DNA from 3 places in the Actinoplanes sp. NPDC051388 genome. Region 2 is predicted to be linked to each of the others. Evidence: riboswitches for the same ligand, from Rfam matches in the RefSeq annotation. Region 2 holds a riboswitch; each other region holds the start of a gene.
The links. A riboswitch is a leader RNA that binds a small molecule or an ion and turns the genes downstream of it on or off. The one in region 2 is predicted to bind cobalamin.
Positions count from the first base shown of each region.

Region 1: linked by a shared signal. The riboswitch ahead of ACZ6TI_RS14590 (CbtB domain-containing protein) and the one ahead of ACZ6TI_RS43865 (VWA domain-containing protein) in region 2 are both predicted to bind cobalamin.
Region 3: linked by a shared signal. The riboswitch ahead of ACZ6TI_RS39095 (ribonucleoside-diphosphate reductase subunit alpha) and the one ahead of ACZ6TI_RS43865 (VWA domain-containing protein) in region 2 are both predicted to bind cobalamin.

Region 1 covers NZ_JBVJIP010000005.1:74,201-79,618, reverse strand. The annotation lists gene ACZ6TI_RS14600 (hypothetical protein) at 35-160, shown strand; gene ACZ6TI_RS14595 (MSMEG_1061 family FMN-dependent PPOX-type flavoprotein) at 854-1,513, shown strand; cobalamin riboswitch at 1,547-1,688, shown strand; gene ACZ6TI_RS14590 (CbtB domain-containing protein) at 1,718-1,912, shown strand; gene ACZ6TI_RS14585 (CbtA family protein) at 1,903-2,646, shown strand; gene ACZ6TI_RS14580 (histidine phosphatase family protein) at 2,643-3,185, shown strand; gene ACZ6TI_RS14575 (phosphotransferase) at 3,168-4,109, opposite strand; gene ACZ6TI_RS14570 (helix-turn-helix domain-containing protein) at 4,148-4,717, shown strand; gene ACZ6TI_RS14565 (hybrid sensor histidine kinase/response regulator) at 4,745-5,418, shown strand, end outside.
Region 2 covers NZ_JBVJIP010000027.1:85,875-91,292, reverse strand. The annotation lists gene ACZ6TI_RS43875 (hypothetical protein) at 1-106, shown strand, start outside; gene ACZ6TI_RS43870 (gluconokinase) at 116-1,720, shown strand; cobalamin riboswitch at 1,740-1,862, shown strand; gene ACZ6TI_RS43865 (VWA domain-containing protein) at 1,889-3,865, shown strand; gene cobO (cob(I)yrinic acid a,c-diamide adenosyltransferase) at 3,865-4,452, shown strand; gene ACZ6TI_RS43855 (cobyrinate a,c-diamide synthase) at 4,446-5,418, shown strand, end outside.
Region 3 covers NZ_JBVJIP010000021.1:31,161-36,578, forward strand. The annotation lists gene ACZ6TI_RS39090 (ATP-binding protein) at 1-1,109, opposite strand, end outside; cobalamin riboswitch at 1,186-1,393, shown strand; gene ACZ6TI_RS39095 (ribonucleoside-diphosphate reductase subunit alpha) at 1,492-3,789, shown strand; gene ACZ6TI_RS39100 (ribonucleotide-diphosphate reductase subunit beta) at 3,813-4,790, shown strand; gene ACZ6TI_RS39105 (hypothetical protein) at 4,794-5,240, opposite strand; gene ACZ6TI_RS39110 (alpha/beta hydrolase family protein) at 5,247-5,418, opposite strand, start outside.

The DNA of each region.
Region 1 (5,418 bases), on a different contig from region 2:
CCCGGCCGCGATGTCCCCCGCATGCCGCACGACCGTGTCAGTAACCGCCGTCATCCCGGCCGGCACCACCCATGTGCTGCCCGGCTCGATGACGATCGCCAGCGTCCCGGTGAGCGGCGCGGCGGCGACGACACCGGGCTCCGGGCGCCGGTCGCGGTAGTGACCTGGCCGCAGGCAGGAGTGCGCGGGTGCCGGCTGAGGCCGCCGCCGCGAAGGTGAGCAGCAACCTATCCACATCCGCCGCCGTTGTGCGGGCCAAGATGGTCTGCGGTGCACCGCCTTGCCGGAAGGGTGAAGCCATCGGGGCTGGGCGGGCCGGGGCGCGGAGTGCCGGGTGGCGGTGTGGGTTTGGCCGGCGGACCAGGACCGAGGCATCCCGCGTGGTCGGCTTGACCGGCGGCGTCCGAGGAAAGCGTCGACGCCGACCGTAGCCGGGATGCCGTCCCTCATTGCGGCAACTCACCCAGATTCCGGCTCGCTCAAGACATTTGTTGCAGGCTCAGCCTGCCCGTGAAGCGCCTCGCGCTGTTGGCCAAGCCCAAACAGACCTTACGAGCCAAACCAAATCTTGATGTGGGTGTCGTTGATTCCTTTTTGTTTTTAGGTCTGGTTTAGGGTGACTCGAGTGACCGACCGCACGCCGCGTAGAGCGTCCTAGGATGTTAATTGTCGCTCGTCGAACGTGTCCTGCCCTCCGAGTGTCCACTCCCGACTGATTTCTGGCGGCCGGAAACACCAAGTCTCGTTGCCGCAGGCTTCGAGTGAAGTGGGCTCGACCCCGCCACCTACGTCCGATTTCGCGCGGAACTGATCTGGTCGGGGCGGCGGCCGTCGGTCCATTAAGGTCGGTGGCATGACGCGAGCCCTCACCGCCAGTGCCTTCGACTCGCTGCGCCTGGATGCCGTGCGCGACCTCGAAGGGCTGCGCCGGGTATACGACCTGCCCGGCGCCGGGGCCGTGCGCAAGCAGATGACCGAGCTCACCGAGCAGACCCGGCGGCTGGTCGGTTGCGCGTCGCTGGTCCTGGTCGCCAGCGTGGACGCCGAGGGCAACTGTGACGTCTCCCCGCGCGGCGGCCCCGCCGGGTTCGTCGCCGTTCTGGACGAGCGGACGGTGGCGATACCGGACGCGACCGGCAACAAGCGTCTGGACAGCCTGCAGAACATCGTCGCCACCGGGCGTGCCGCGCTGCTGTTCATCATCCCGGGGCGCCCCACGACGCTGCGGATGAACGGCCGGGCCTGCGTCTCCACTCGCCCCGAATTGCTGTCGCAGCTGACCGCCGTGGGTAAACCGCCGGCCAGCGCGCTGGTGCTGGGGATCGACGAGGTCTACCCGCACTGCCCCAAGTCGCTGCTGCGCAGCGGGGCCTGGAAGCCGGAGCAGTGGCTGCCGGCGGACGCCCAGCCGACGTCGGCCGAGGTGACGCTGGCCCAGCTGCGGATGCCGGAGCTGACGCTCGCCGAGATCGAGCAGGCGGAGGCGGACTCGCTGAAGTACCGGTACGAATAGCCGCCCGTACCGCGAACGTGCGGCCCTGGTGCTCAACGTCGGGCGTCTATAGGTTGAGGGAACCATCTGCGGCGGTGTGAGGGAAATCCGGTGGGAATCCGGTGCGGTCGCGCCACTGTCAACCAGCCCGCGAGGGCCGGTGAGCCAGGACACTCGCACGTCGCAGCCTGTCGACCGGGACGCGTCATCCCGTAGGGAGTAATCATGCCCAAGGCCACCACCCTCGCCGCCCCCGCGGTCTCCGCGCGGCTGCTCTGGACCGCGCTCGCGGTGACCGCCGCCCTTCTGCTCATGGCCTATCTGGTCGCGTTCGACCAGGGCGCCGTTTCGCAGGGCGGCATGTTCCTGCACGAGCTCATGCACGACGGCCGCCACCTGCTCGGCGTCCCGTGCCACTGACGGCCGGCGACCGCGCGCCCGGATTCGGCGCGATTCTGCTGCGTGGCCTGCTCGCGGGTCTGATCGCCGGTCTGCTGGCCGGGTTCTTCGCCTACACGGTCGGGGAACCGAAGGTGGATGCCGCCATCGCCATCGAGGAGGCGGCCGCGCCCGCCGCCGATCACCATGCGGACGCGCTCGTCTCGCGGGACGGGCAGAAGGGCGGGCTCTTCCTCGCCACCGCGCTCTACGGCGTGGCGATGGGCGGGCTGCTCGCGGTCGGTTACACGCTGCTGCGCCGCCGGCTGCGCACCACCGACGACACGAGAGCGGCGGTCGGGTTGGCGGCGGCCGCACTCGTCGGCATGGTGCTGGTGCCGTTCGTGAAATATCCGCCCAACCCGCCCGCCGTCGGCAATCCGGCGACGATCGACCAGCGCACCATCAGCTACCTGGCGATCCTGGTGATCGGCCTGGTCGCGGTCTGGGCGGCGGTGCTCGCCTTCCGCGCGGGCAAGGCCGAGTGGCAACGACTGCTCGCCGGACTCGGCGCGTTCCTCGTCGTGGTCGTCGTCGGATACGTGCTGCTACCGAACATCGACGAGGTGCCGGACACGTTCCCGCCAAGTCTGCTGTGGAACTTCCGGCTGTCGTCGCTCGGCACCCAGGTGGTGCTGTGGACGGCGCTCGGCCTCGGGTTCGGCGCGCTGCTCGCCCGCCGGCCCGCCCGCAAGCCGGTCACCGCCGGAGTGTGAACGGTCTGCGACTGGTCGCCGCCGCGGCCACGCCCGCCCTGCGGCAGGCGCTCTTCGGCGGCGACCACGATCTCGACGAAGGAGGCCGGAACGCGGCCGTCGCGCTCGGCCCCGGCTTCGGCCGGGTGCCGGGCTGGGTGGCCGCACCGTCCAGGGCCGCGCAGCAGACGGCGGCGGCGTTCGGCGGCCTGGCCACCACCGCGGCCCCGCTCGCCGACGTCGGTTATGGCGCCTGGGACGGACTCACGCTCGGCGACATCGACCCCGGCGACCTGCATCAATGGCTCAGCGACCCGGGGTACGCGCCACCCGGCGGCGAATCCCTGACCGCCGTCCGGCAGCGCGCGGGCGCCTGGCTGGACGCCCAGGCCGGCCGCAACCTCGCCGCGGTCGCCCACTCCACGGTGGTCCGCGCCGTCATCGCCCACGCCCTGCGCCTGCCCCCGGACGGCATCTGGGCGATCGAGGTCCCGCCGTTGGCCGTAGTCCGCCTGACCCACCGAGCCGGCCGGTGGCACCTGTCACTCGGACAGCACTGAGCGCCCCCACCGCGCCACCACCGAGAGCACCGGCTCACGCCCGGCGAACATCGCCGACCAGTCCCGCTCGTCATAGCCCCGGCGGCCGGTGCGCGGCGTACGCGCCGCCAGCAGCATCCGCGGCGCCAGCCAGAAATACTTCGCCGCCCCGGTCGTCATGACCGCCCGCCGCGCATCGAACCCCACGCCCCGCGAATAGCCGTCGATCACCGCCTCCAGCACGTCCGGCAGCCGGGACACGTCCATCAACCCGTCGAAGAACGAGTCCAGGGCCAGATTGGCGGCGTCCTCCCCCACCGCGCCCGGCCCGGCGAACGCCCAGTCGAGCAGAACAGGGCCGTTGTCCGTGAACACCAGATTCATCGGCCACACGTCGTGGTGGCAGAGCGTGCGCGGGAGGCGGTCGGCCGCGGCGAGCAGGTCGTGGCGGCGCTCCCACAGCGTACGCAGATCGGCTCTCAGAGACGGCGACCACGCACCCAGCGCGACCGGCGCGTCCCAGTCCAGGTCGTCCGGCACCGGCTGGGCGAGCGTGTAGTCGCGCAGCCAGTCGCGGGCCAGCCACGGCTCCGCCGACAACCGCACGTTTCCGAGCCGACGTGCCACATCCGCCAGATCGTCGACCGAGCCGGACGGCCCCGGGCGGCCGGCCACCCACTCCAGCCGCAGCTCGGTCCGCTCCGGGCCCGGCACCACCGACAAGAGCCGCGGCGCGGGCAGCTCGGGAAAGACCGAGTGCGCGAAACCGCTGGTGTACGCCAGTTCCTCACGCCGCCAGTAGTTCCAGTGCCCCGGATCGTCCGACGCCGCGAAATGCGCCGCCGCCCCCTCCCGACGCCGCGTCGCGACCTTCAGAACCGTGGACCCGTCCCGCCAGATGCCGCCCGTGACCTCGTTCGCCGCGTTGTGTGGCAGGGCCTCCACCTGGACCACCTTTCTTTTCGGTGCTTTAGTCGATCACCATGGAGGACGTCGACGTCATCGAGGACCCGGCCGCCGCCGAGGTATCGCTCGACCCTATTCGCAGCAGACTGCTGGCCCTGCTGACCCAGCCGGGCTCGGCCACGATGCTCGCCGCTAAAATCGGTCTGCCGCGCCAGAAGGTCAACTACCACCTGCGCACGCTCGAGAGCCACGGCCTGGTCCGGCTCGTCGAGGAGCGCCGCAAGGGCAACGTCACCGAGCGGATGCTGCAGGCCACGGCCGCTTCCTATGTCATCTCCCCGGCCGCCGCGGCGGCCGTCGCCCCCGACCCGGCCCGGCACCCCGACCGGCACTCCGCCCGCTGGCTGCTCGCGGTCGCCGCCCGCCTGGTCCGAGACGTCGGCGCGCTGCTCACCGGCGCCGCCCGGGCCAACCAGCGAGTCGCGACCTACGCCCTGGACGCCGAGATCCGCTTCGCGTCGGCCGCCGACCGGGCCGCGTTCGCCGCCGACCTCACCGCGGCGGTCGACCGGCTCGCCGCCGAGTACGACAAACCGGACGGCCGCCCGCATCGAGTTGTAGTCGCGGTGCACCCGGCGGCTCAGTGAAGTTGCGACCCTGCCGATCAGGTTTGCGTGGCGCAGCAATGGGCACTGGCCGGCAACGTCGTCATCGCCGTCGCATACTCGGCGATCTGCATGGCGATCCTGGTGCCGGTGGTGCGCGCGGGACAGCTGCGCACCAACCGCCTCGCCGTCGCCACCGCGCTGATCTTCTTCAGCTGCGCCGTCGGCCACGCCTTCCACGCCGCCATGTACTGGCGGGCCGGCTACGACCAGCTCGGCATGCACCACGTGGCCGGCTGGAGCCTCTGGCCCACTGCCGTCTGGGACGTCCTCACCGCACTGGTCGGCATCTACTACTGGACCCTGCGCCGCGGCTACGGCGTGCTGCTCGGCGGCACCGGCGCCCTGTTCGTGGACGCCGGCGCCGAACAGCGCCGGCACGACATCGAGCTGCGCGAACGCGTCTCCGAGGGCCGCGCCGAGGCCGAAGCCGAACGCGACGCCCAGGCCGCCATGCTCGGCGCGATCATCGCCAACAGCCAGTCGCTCATCTACGTCAAGGACCTGGACGGCCGCTACCTGCTCGCGAACACCACGTTCGAGCGGGCCTTCAGCCTCGAACCCGGCCAGATCATCGGACAGACCGACGACGTCGTCGACCCGGTGCTCGGCGCCGTCTGGCGGGCCGCCGACGCCCGCGCCCACAACGGCCCCATCCACGTCGAGGAAACCGACAGCCGCGG
Region 2 (5,418 bases):
CGACTGGCTGCCGGTGCAGGGCGACGCCGCCCTGCTGCCGCCGGCAGCCTCGTCGCTGCGGGTCACCCGGGGCGGCCGACCGGCGGTGGAGGCCCTGCCCGATTAGGGTCGGACCATGGACGTCGTGATCGGGATCGACACCGGGACCACCGCGACCAAGGGCGTCGCCGCCGGGCTGGACGGCGAGCTGCGGGCGCTGACCAGCGTGCACTACCCGCTGTCGGTGCCCGCGCCGGGCCGCGCCGAGCTCGACCCCGACCAGCTCTGGAAGGCCGCCGTCAAGGCGATCGTCGACGTGGCCGCGGAGTGCACCGGGCGCGGCGACCGGGTGGTGGCGGTCAGCCTGAGCGCGTTCCTGCACGCGCTGGTGCCGATGGACGACGCCGGTCGCCCGCTCGGCCCGCTGGTCACCTGGGCGGACGGCCGGGCCGGCGGGCAGAGCGAGAAGCTGGCCGGGCGGGCGAAGGCGCTGCAGGCTCGCACCGGCACCCCGGTGCACCCGATGTCGCCGCTCACCAAGCTGGCCTGGTGGCGGGAGAACGACCCGGACACGCTGCGCGAGACCCCGCGCTGGGGTGGCGTCAAGGAGCTGGTGCTGGCCGCGGTGGCCGACGCGCCGTTCCTGGTGGACCTCTCGATCGCCTCCGGCACCGGGCTCTACGACATCCACACCCGGCAGTGGGACCCGGAAGCGCTGGAAATCGCCGGCGTGCGGGCCGACCAGCTCGCCGAGGTGGTCCCGACCACCACGAAGCTGACCCTGAAGCCATCGGTCGCGGACGCCGCCGGCCTGCCCCGGGACACCCCGCTGATCATCGGCGCCGCCGACGGCCCGCTGGCCAACCTGGGTGTCGGCGCCACTCCGGCCGGCGTCGCCGCGGTCTCGCTCGGCACCAGCGGCGCACTGCGCACGGTGGTGAACGCGCCGACCGCGGACGCCGCCGGCCGGCTGTTCTGCTATGCGCTCACCGAGGACCGCTGGGTGGTCGGCGGCGCGGTGAACAACGCCGGCTCGGTGATCCGCTGGGCCGGGCAGAGCTTCGCCGGCGGGTTCGCCCGGCCGGCCGCCGAGGGCGAGGACGCCGACGAGACCGACGCCGCGCTGCTCACCGAGGCGCAGACCGCGCCGCCCGGCAGCGAGGGCCTGCTCTGCCTGCCCTATCTGCTGGGCGAGCGGGCGCCCTGGTGGCGGGCCGGGATGCGCGGGGCCTATATCGGGCTGCGCCGCGAGCACGGCCGGCCGCACCTGGTGCGCTCCGCGGTCGAGGGCGTGTGCCAGCAGTTGGCGCTGGTCAGCGACTCGTTCGCCGCCGAGGGCTTCCCGCTCACCGAGGTGCGGGCCACCGGCGGCGCGGTCGCCTCCGAGCTGTGGGTGGGCGTGCTGGCCGCCGCGCTCGACCTGCCGGTGTCGATCGCGGACACCCCGGAGGGCACCGGGCTGGGCGCCTGCCTGCTCGGCTGGCACGCGCTCGGCGACCTGCCCGACCTCGATCAGGCGGCGGCGCTGGTCAAGATCGCCGAGCCGACAGTGCCCGACCCAGACAACGCCGCCCTCTACCGCCGGATGCGGCCGCTGATCGAGCGGTCCGCGCTGGCCGTGGCCGATCTGGTGGCCGAGCTGGACAAGATCGCGCCCGAGCCGCTGCCCGGCACCGAGAAGGCCGTGTCGACCCGCGGCGGAAAACAGACGGAAGACGGCGTCGCGAACGCATCACATTGACGGTGCACCTTCCCGTCGGGTTGAGTGGCGGTCGAGCGGTAGTGGAGGAACCCGGTGCGAATCCGGGACGGTCCCGCCACTGTGACCGGGGATCCTGCTGATCCCGGGAGTCAGGAACTCCAGCCGCTCGATGCACCGGAGCGCGGGCGTGGACACCCGCCGGAAGGGATGACCGTGCTGCCGCCGTACCCGTTCTCGGCCGTCGTGGGCCTCGACGATCTGCGCCTCGCGTTGCTGCTCACCGCCGTTTCCCCGGCCGTCGGCGGGGTGCTGGTCCGCGGCGAGAAGGGCACCGCGAAGAGCACTGTGGTGCGGGCGCTGGCCGCCCTGCTGCCCGAGGTCGAGGTGGTGCGCGGGTGCAGGTTCGCGTGCGATCCGGGCGCGCCGGACGCCGACTGCCCCGACGGCCCGCACGACGCCGACGCCCCGCACGGCCCACGGCCCGCGACGCTCGTGGAGTTGCCGGTCGGCGCCACCGAGGACCGTGTCGTCGGCACCCTGGACATCCAGCGCGCGCTGGCCGACGGCGTCAAGGCCTACGAACCGGGTCTGCTGGCCGCCGCGCATCGCGGCGCGCTCTACGTGGACGAGGTCAATCTGCTGCCCGACCACCTCGTCGACCTGCTGCTGGACGCGGCGGCGATGGGCCGGGCACACGTCGAGCGCGACGGGGTGTCGGTCAAGCACGCCGCCCGGTTCCTGCTGGTCGGCACGATGAACCCGGAGGAGGGCGAGCCTCGCCCGCAGCTGGTCGACCGGTTCGGCCTGGTGGTCACGGTCACCGCGCCCCGGGACGCGAAGCAGCGCGCCGAGGTGGTGCGCCGGCGGCTGGCCTACGAGGCGGATCCGGTCGCGTTCGCGGCCCGCTTCGAAGGGTCGGACGCCGAGCTGGCGGCCCGGATCGCGGCGGCCCGCGCGGCGGCGCCGTCGGTCCTGCTGCCCGATGCGGAGCTCGACCGGATCGCGCGGGTCTGCCTGGCCTACGGGGTGGACGGCATGCGCGCGGACATCGTGGTGGCGCGCTGCGCGGTGGCGCTGGCCGCGTGGCACGGGCGAAACCGGGTGACCGGCGAGGATGTGCAGGACGCGGCGCGGCTGGCGCTGCCGCACCGGCGCCGCAAGGATCCGCTGGACCCGCCGGGCAGCGACGAGCAGAAGCTGCAAGACGCGCTCGACGCGGCCGGCGACGGCGAGGACGACGAGGACCCGCCCCCGCCGCCGCCACCGCCCGGTGGGGGAGACGGGCCCGAGCCGTCCGACGGCCCGCCGCCGGAGAGCGGCGACGGAACGAACCGGACCGAGGAGCAGGTGGAACAGGACGGGCAGCCGGTCCGGGACCAGCAGCCGGCCCAGGACCAGCAGCCGGCCCACGACCCGCAGCCGGTGCCGGTCGCGGCGCCCGCCGCGGCCGGGCCCGCCTACCGGCCCCGCACGTTGACGATCGCGAAGCGCGGCGCGGTGGCCGGGCACGCCGGGCGGCGGTCGCCGTCTCGCGCGCGGCGCGGCCGGGTCACCGGGTCGCGGGAGCCGGTCGGCAAACTGGCCGGGGCGCCGCACCTGCCCGCGACGCTGCGCGCGGCGATCCACCGAGGATCGCGCACGGTCGAGCCGCGCGATCTGCGCGAGGCGGTGCACGTCGGACGCGAGGCCAATCTGGTGCTCTTCGTGGTGGACGCGTCCGGCTCGATGGCGGCGCGCAAGCGGATGACCGTGGTGAAGACGGCCGTGCTGTCGTTGCTGCGGGACGCGTATCAGCGCCGGGACCGGGTCGGCATGATCACGTTTCGGGGCAAGACGGCCGAGCAGGTGCTGCCGCCCACGTCGAGCCACGAGGTCGGGGTGCTCCGGCTGGCGACTCTGCGCACGGGTGGGCGTACCCCTCTCGCCTTGGGTTTGCGGGCCGCGGTGACCACCATCGCGACCGAGCGACGGCGCGATCCACGACGGCGGCCGCTGTTGATCGTGGTGACCGACGGGCGCGCGACCAGCGGGCCCGACCCCGCGCTGATCGCGCCGAGCCTGGCCGGGGTGGCCGCCGTGGTGGTCGACTGCGAGTCCGGGCCGGTGCGGCTCGGCCTGGCCGGTCGGCTCGCCGCCGCGCTCGACGCCGACCTGGTGCCGCTCGACGCCCTGGAAGCCGCCTGATGCCGCAGGGAAGGGTCGAGGTCGTTCCCGACGACGGGCTCACCACCCGCCAGCGCCGCCGGCAGGCCGTGCTGGCCGTCCACACCGGACACGGCAAGGGCAAGTCGACGGCGGCGTTCGGGATGGCGTTGCGGGCCTGGAGCGCGGGCTGGGACATCGGCGTCTTCCAGTTCGTGAAGAGTCCGAAGTGGAAGGTCGGTGAAGAGAAGGCGCTCAAGGCGCTGGGCGAGCGGATCACCTGGCACAAGATGGGCGAGGGCTGGTCCTGGATCCAGCGGCCGGGCACCGAGCGCGACCACGCCGCCGAGGCGGCCGAGGGCTGGGCGCAGATCAAGCGCGACCTGGCCGCGCAGACGCACGCGTTCTATGTGCTGGACGAGTTCACCTATCCGATGAAGTGGGGCTGGGTGGACGTCGCGGACGTCGTCGACACGTTGCGGAACCGGCCGGGCACCCAGCACGTGGTGATCACCGGGCGGGACGCGCACCCGGACCTGATCGACGCGGCCGACCTGGTCACCGAGATGACCAAGGTGAAGCACCCGATGGACGCGGGCCGCAAGGGCCAGGCGGGCATCGAGTGGTGAGCGTCCCGCGGGTGGTGATCGCCGCGCCCGCCTCCGGCCACGGCAAGACCACGGTGGCGACCGGGCTGCTGGCCGCCTTCGCCGCCCGCGGCCTGACCGTGGCGCCGTTCAAGGTCGGGCCGGACTACATCGACCCCGGCTACCACGCGCTCGCGGCGGGCCGGCCGGGCCGCAACCTCGACCCGGTGCTGTGCGGCGAGGAGCTGATCGGGCCGCTGTTCGCGCACGGCTCGGCGGGCGCGGAGCTGGCCGTGGTCGAGGGCGTGATGGGCCTCTACGACGGGCGCACCGGGGCCGGCGAGACCGGTTCGACCGCGCAGGTGGCGGCGCTGCTCGAAGCGCCGGTGCTGCTGGTCGTGGACGCCGCCGCGCAGGGCCGGTCGGTGGCCGCGCTGGTGCACGGCTTCCGCAGCTTCGGCAACGCGCGGATCGCCGGGGTGATCCTCAACCGGGTCGGCTCGGAACGGCACGAGGGCATCCTGCGCGACGCCTGCGAGGAGGTCGGCACGCCGGTGCTGGGCGCGTTGCGGCGCGCCGATGCGGTGGCCGCGCCGTCCCGGCATCTCGGTCTGGTCCCGGCCGCCGAACGCCGCGCCGAGGCCCTGGCGTCGGTCGCCGCGCTCGCCGACCTGATCGCGGCCGCGGTCGATCTCGAGGCGGTGCTGGCGGTCGCGCGATCCGCGCCCGCCCTCTCGGCCGCGCCGTGGAGCCCGGCGGCCGAGGATCCGGTGCCGGGCCGTCCGGTGGTCGCGCTCGCCGGTGGTCCGGCCTTCTCCTTCGCGTACGCGGAAACGGCCGAACTCCTGGCCGCCGCCGGCGCCGACGTGGTGACCGTGGACCCGCTGCGCGACACCGCCCTCCCGCCGGGCACCCGGGCGCTCGTGGTGGGCGGCGGCTTCCCCGAGGTCTATGCGAGAGAACTGTCGGCCAACACCCCGATGCTCGAGGCGGTCGCCGACCTGCGCG
Region 3 (5,418 bases), on a different contig from region 2:
GCCCGCTGGAACTGCGCCGCGGCCTCCCGGTTGGATCGCAGCGCCACGGCGTCCGCGGCGGCGAGCGTGGCGTGCCGCAGCGCTTCGTCGGTCGCGCCGGCCGCCTCCGCGTGGTGGGCCAGGCGGGCATGATCCGCCGGCGTCCCGGCGCGCACCGCGGTCAGCGCCAGCGCGTGCAGCCGCGACCGCCGGCGTGCCGGGATCGCCCGCTCCACCGCGAGCCGGGTCAGCTCGTGCCGGAACCGGTAGGCCTCCGGCTCGCCGACCAGCGTGCCGGAGTCCAGGCATTCGTCCAGCGCCTCGGCGGCCGCGCCGGCGTCCAGCTCGGCGACCGCCGCCAGCATCGGCCCGTCCCCCGGCCGGGTGAGCACCGCCGCCGCGCCGAGCACCTGACGCGCCGCCGGAGACAGTCCCGCGGTGCGGGCCGCCACCACGTCACCGACCGTCCGCGGCACCTCCCCCGGCCCGGCGCTGAGCACCTCCTGCACATAGAACGGCACCCCGCCGGTGAGCCGATGCACCTCGTCCGCGTCGCGCCCGCGCTCGCCGGCCATCCGGCGCACCGCCTCCGGCGAGAGCGGCGCCAGCGAGAGGCGCCGGGTGCCACGATGGGAGGCCACCTCACCGATCACCGTACGCAGGTTCGCCACGTCCCCCGGCCCGTCGTCCCGGTAGCTGACCACCACCAGAGCCCGGGTCCGGGCGATCCGCCGGGACAGATAGCGCAACCAGTCGAGCGTGGCGTCGTCGGCCCAGTGCAGGTCCTCCACCACCAGCACGGTGGTGGCGCCCGGGTCGTCGAGAGCGGACAGGAACGCCGCGAACAGCTCCCGCCGATCCGCGTCCACCCCGCTCAGGGCCAGCAGCCGGCCGCCGACGCCGAACGCGATCTCGAAGAGCGGGCTGAGCGGGCGCGGCGTGAAGCTGCCGTCGCACGCGGACCACCACCAGCGCAGGTCGCCGCGCTGCTCGCGGAAAGCCTCCAGCAGCGCGGTCTTGCCGACCCCGGCCTCGCCGGAGACGAGCACGAAGCGCCCGCTGCCGGCCACCGCGTCGACCGCATAATCGTCGAGAGCCCGCAGGAAGTGCTCTCGCTCGACCAGCTCCATCGAGCGAGCTTACGTCTCGCCGGCCCGCCACGCCGACACACCATCTGGTGTTGTCATTTAGCCGTCACGGCCATATATGGTGTGCCCCGCAGCTGGTTCGATCATCGCTCCACGGTGGTCGAGGCAACAGGGAACCCGGTGCGAAACCGGGACTGCCCCGCAGCGGTGAGTGGGAACGACCGCCGTCATGAAGCACTGAGCGCGAGCTTGGGAAGCGACGGCCAGTAGGCGACCGACAGGTCACGCCCGCGAGTCCGAAGACCTGCCAGCGCGCCGCACGCGTCGCGTGCGGCGGTCGATGGCCGCGTGGGACGGCCGACGCCATCAGCCGGACGACCGCGTCCGGCGGCGTCCCCCTGCGCGCCCGTAACGAGGGGGACGGATGCAAGTTCGCAAGCGCGACGGCAACACCGAGACGGTGGACGTCAACAAGATCGTCAGGGCGGTCGAGCGGTGGGTCGCCGACCTGGACGAGGTCGATCCGCTGCGGGTGGCGACCCGGACGATCAGCGGCCTCTACGACGGCGCCACCACTGCCGAGCTGGACAAACTGTCGATCCAGACGGCCGCCGAGCTGATCGGCGAGGAGCCGCAGTACTCACGTCTGGCGGCGCGGCTGCTCGCCGCCTTCGTGGAGAAGGAGGTGCGCGGCCAGGAGGTCGCGAGCTTCAGCCAGTCCATCCGGTACGCGCACCTGCAGGGCCTGATCGGCGACCCGACCGCCGCGTTCGTGGCCCGCCACGCCCGCAAGCTCGACGACGCCGTCGACCCGGAGGGTGATCTGCGGTTCGAGTACTTCGGCCTGCGCACCGTGGCGGACCGCTACCTGCTGCGCCACCCGTCGTCGCGGCTCGTGGTCGAGACCCCGCAATACTGGCTGCTGAGGGTCGCGTGCGGACTGTCGCAGTCGCCGGCCGAGGCGATCGGCTTCTATCGGCTGATGTCGTCGCTCGCCTATCTGCCCAGCTCACCGACTCTGTTCAACGCGGGCACCCGGCACACCCAGATGTCCTCGTGCTTCCTGGTCGACTCGCCGCGGGACGAGCTCGACTCGATCTACGAGCGCTACCACCAGGTCGCGAAGCTGTCGAAGTTCTCCGGCGGCATCGGCATCTCGTGGTCCCGGGTCCGCGGCCGGGGCGCCCTGATCCGGGGCACCAACGGCCGGTCGAACGGGATCGTGCCGTTCCTCAAGACGCTCGACGCGGGCGTGGCGGCGGTCAACCAGGGCGGCCGTCGCAAGGGCGCCGCCTGCGTCTATCTGGAGCCGTGGCACCCGGACGTCGAGGAGTTCCTCGAATTGCGCGACAACACCGGCGAAGATTCGCGCCGGACGCACAACCTCAACCTCGCCAACTGGATCCCCGACGAGTTCATGCGCCGCGTCGAGGCTGATGCGGACTGGTCGCTGATCGACCCGTCGGATGCCCCGGATCTCCCGGACCTGTTCGGCGACGATTTCGACGAGGCCTATCGCACGGCCGAGAAGAAGGCGGTCAAGACCGTCAAGGCCCGCGATCTGTATGGCCGGATGATGCGCACCCTGGCTCAGACCGGCAACGGCTGGATGACCTTCAAGGACCGGTCCAACGCGCTCTCCAACCAGACCGGCGCGCCCGGCAACACCATCCACCTGTCCAACCTGTGCACCGAGATCCTCGAGGTGAACAGCGACGACGAGACCGCGGTCTGCAACCTCGGGTCGATCAACCTCGGCGCGCACGTCACCGCGGACGGGGTGCAGTGGGAACGGCTGCGGGCCACGGTCCGCACCGCGATCACCTTCCTGGACCGGGTGATCGACATCAATTTCTACCCGTCGGAGCAGGCGGCGGCCTCGAACCCGCGGTGGCGGCCGGTCGGGCTCGGGCTGATGGGCCTGCAGGACGCGTTCTTCCAGCTGCGGCTGCCGTTCGACTCCACCGCGGCGAAGGAGCTGTCCACCCGCGTACAGGAAGAGATCTTCCTGACCGCGCTCGAAGCCTCCACCGTTCTCGCCGAGCGCTTCGGCCCGCACCCCGCATTCGCCGAAACCCGTGCCGCACAAGGCAATCTGCACCCCGAGCTGTGGGGCGCCTCGGTCGGTCAGACCGAGCGGTGGGCGGCGGTGAAGACTCGGATCGCCGAGCACGGCCTGCGCAACTCGCTGCTGATCGCGATCGCGCCGACCGCGACCATCGCCTCGATCGCGGGATGTTACGAGTGCATCGAGCCGCAGGTGTCCAACCTCTTCAAACGCGAGACGATGTCCGGCGAGTTCCTGCAGATCAACACCTATCTGGTACGCGAGCTGAAGGCGCGCGGCCTCTGGACGGCGCGGGTTCGCGAGCAGATCAAACGGACCGAGGGTTCCGTGCAGGGCATCGCCGAGCTGCCCGCCGAGGTCCGCGAGCTGTTCCGCACCGCGTGGGAGCTGCCGCAGAAGGCGCTGATCGAGCTGGCCGCGAGCCGGCAGCCGTTCGTCGACCAGTCGCAGTCGCTGAACCTGTTCCTGAGCGCGCCGACCATCGGGAAGCTCTCCTCGATGTACCTGCACGCCTGGAAATCCGGGCTCAAGACCACCTATTACCTGCGTTCGCGCCCCGCGACGCGGATTCAGCAGGCGACCGTCTCGATCGAGCTCACCCCGGCCGAGGCCTGCTCCCTGGAGAACCCCGAGTCCTGTGAGGCGTGCCAGTGAATCAGAGGTTGCTCGATCCCGGCATGGACCTGACCCTGCGGCCGATGCGCTACCCGCACTTCTTCGACCGCTTCAAGGACGCCATCAAGAACACCTGGACCGTCGAGGAGGTCGACCTGCACGCCGATCTCGCCGACCTGGCCGGGCTGTCGCCCGCCGAACGGCACCTGGTGTCGCGGCTGGTGGCCTTCTTCGCCACCGGGGACACGATCGTGGCCAACAACCTGGTGCTCAACCTCTATCAGCACGTCAACTCCCCGGAGGGCCGGCTCTATCTCTCCCGGCAGCTGTTCGAGGAGGCGGTGCACGTCCAGTTCTATCTGAATCTGCTGGACACCTACGTGCCCGATCTCGCCGAGCGGGCGGCCGCCTTCGACGCGGTGGAGAACATTCCCTCGATCGCCCGGAAGGCGGAGTTCTGCTTCACGTGGATCGACTCGATCTATGAGATGCGTTCCCTGAAGTCCAAGGAGGACCGGCGGGCCTTCCTGCTCAACGTCATCTGCTTCGCCGCGTGCATCGAGGGCCTGTTCTTCTACGGCGCCTTCGCCTACGTCTACTTCCTGCGCTCGCGGGGCGTGCTGCAGGGCCTGGCTTCAGGCACCAACTGGGTGTTCCGCGACGAGTCCATGCACATGGCGTTCGCCTTCGACGTCGTCGACACCGTTCGCGCCGAGGAGCCGGACCTGTTCGACGACGCCATGGTGCAACAGGTCAGGGACATGCTCGCCGAGGCCGTCGAGTGCGAGGTGCAGTTCGCCGCCGACCTGCTCGAACAGGGCGTTTCCGGGATGTCCCTGACCGACATGCGCGAGTATCTGCAACACGTCGCCGACCGGCGGCTGGCCCAGCTGGGCATCGACCCGCTCTACGGCAGCACGAATCCGTTCGCCTTCATGGAGCTGCAGGACGTGCAGGAGCTCTCGAACTTCTTCGAGCGCAAGGTCTCCGCCTATCAGGTGGGCGTCTCCGGCACGGTCAGTTTCGACGACGACTTCTAGGCATCAGTTCGGACGGATCGGCAGGCGTTCGCCGGCCAGCAGGCGGCGGCCGCCCTCGACCTTGGCCTCATAGGGGTCGTCGAGTTTCCACAGGCGGGCGAGCTTCTCGGCCTCGTCCCAGTTGTAGCCGGCGTGGAAATACGCGTCCAGCTCACTGTCGATGGTCGGCGGCTCGGCGGACGGGGACTTCGATTCCCGTCCGCCGGCGGCCGTCGGCGGGGGCGCGGACGGCGGCTGGGCGGCCTCGCCCTGGATGAAGGCGTTCATCTGCACCAGGCCGAGCAACACTCCGGCGCCGAGCAGCACCCCGCTCGCCGACTGCATGAGCAGGCGCCGCCGGCGGTAGACCCGGGCCAGCGTCTCGACACGGTTGTACACCGCGCCAGGGTCGGGGGCCTGGTTCTCGTGTTCCTCCAGGGCCTTGCGGAACGGGTGCTCAGGGTAGTTCACACCTACCTAGACGGCTGTCGCTCGGGATCTGTGCAGTTGCCGGTCGAAGAAGTCGACGATCACGGCCAGCGCCTCCCGTTGCACCTCGTCGACCTGAGGGACACCGTCGGCGCCGGTCTCGGGGTAGATGTAGCCGTGGATGTCGTGGCTCCAGGAGCGCCACTCCGCGTCGGCCCGC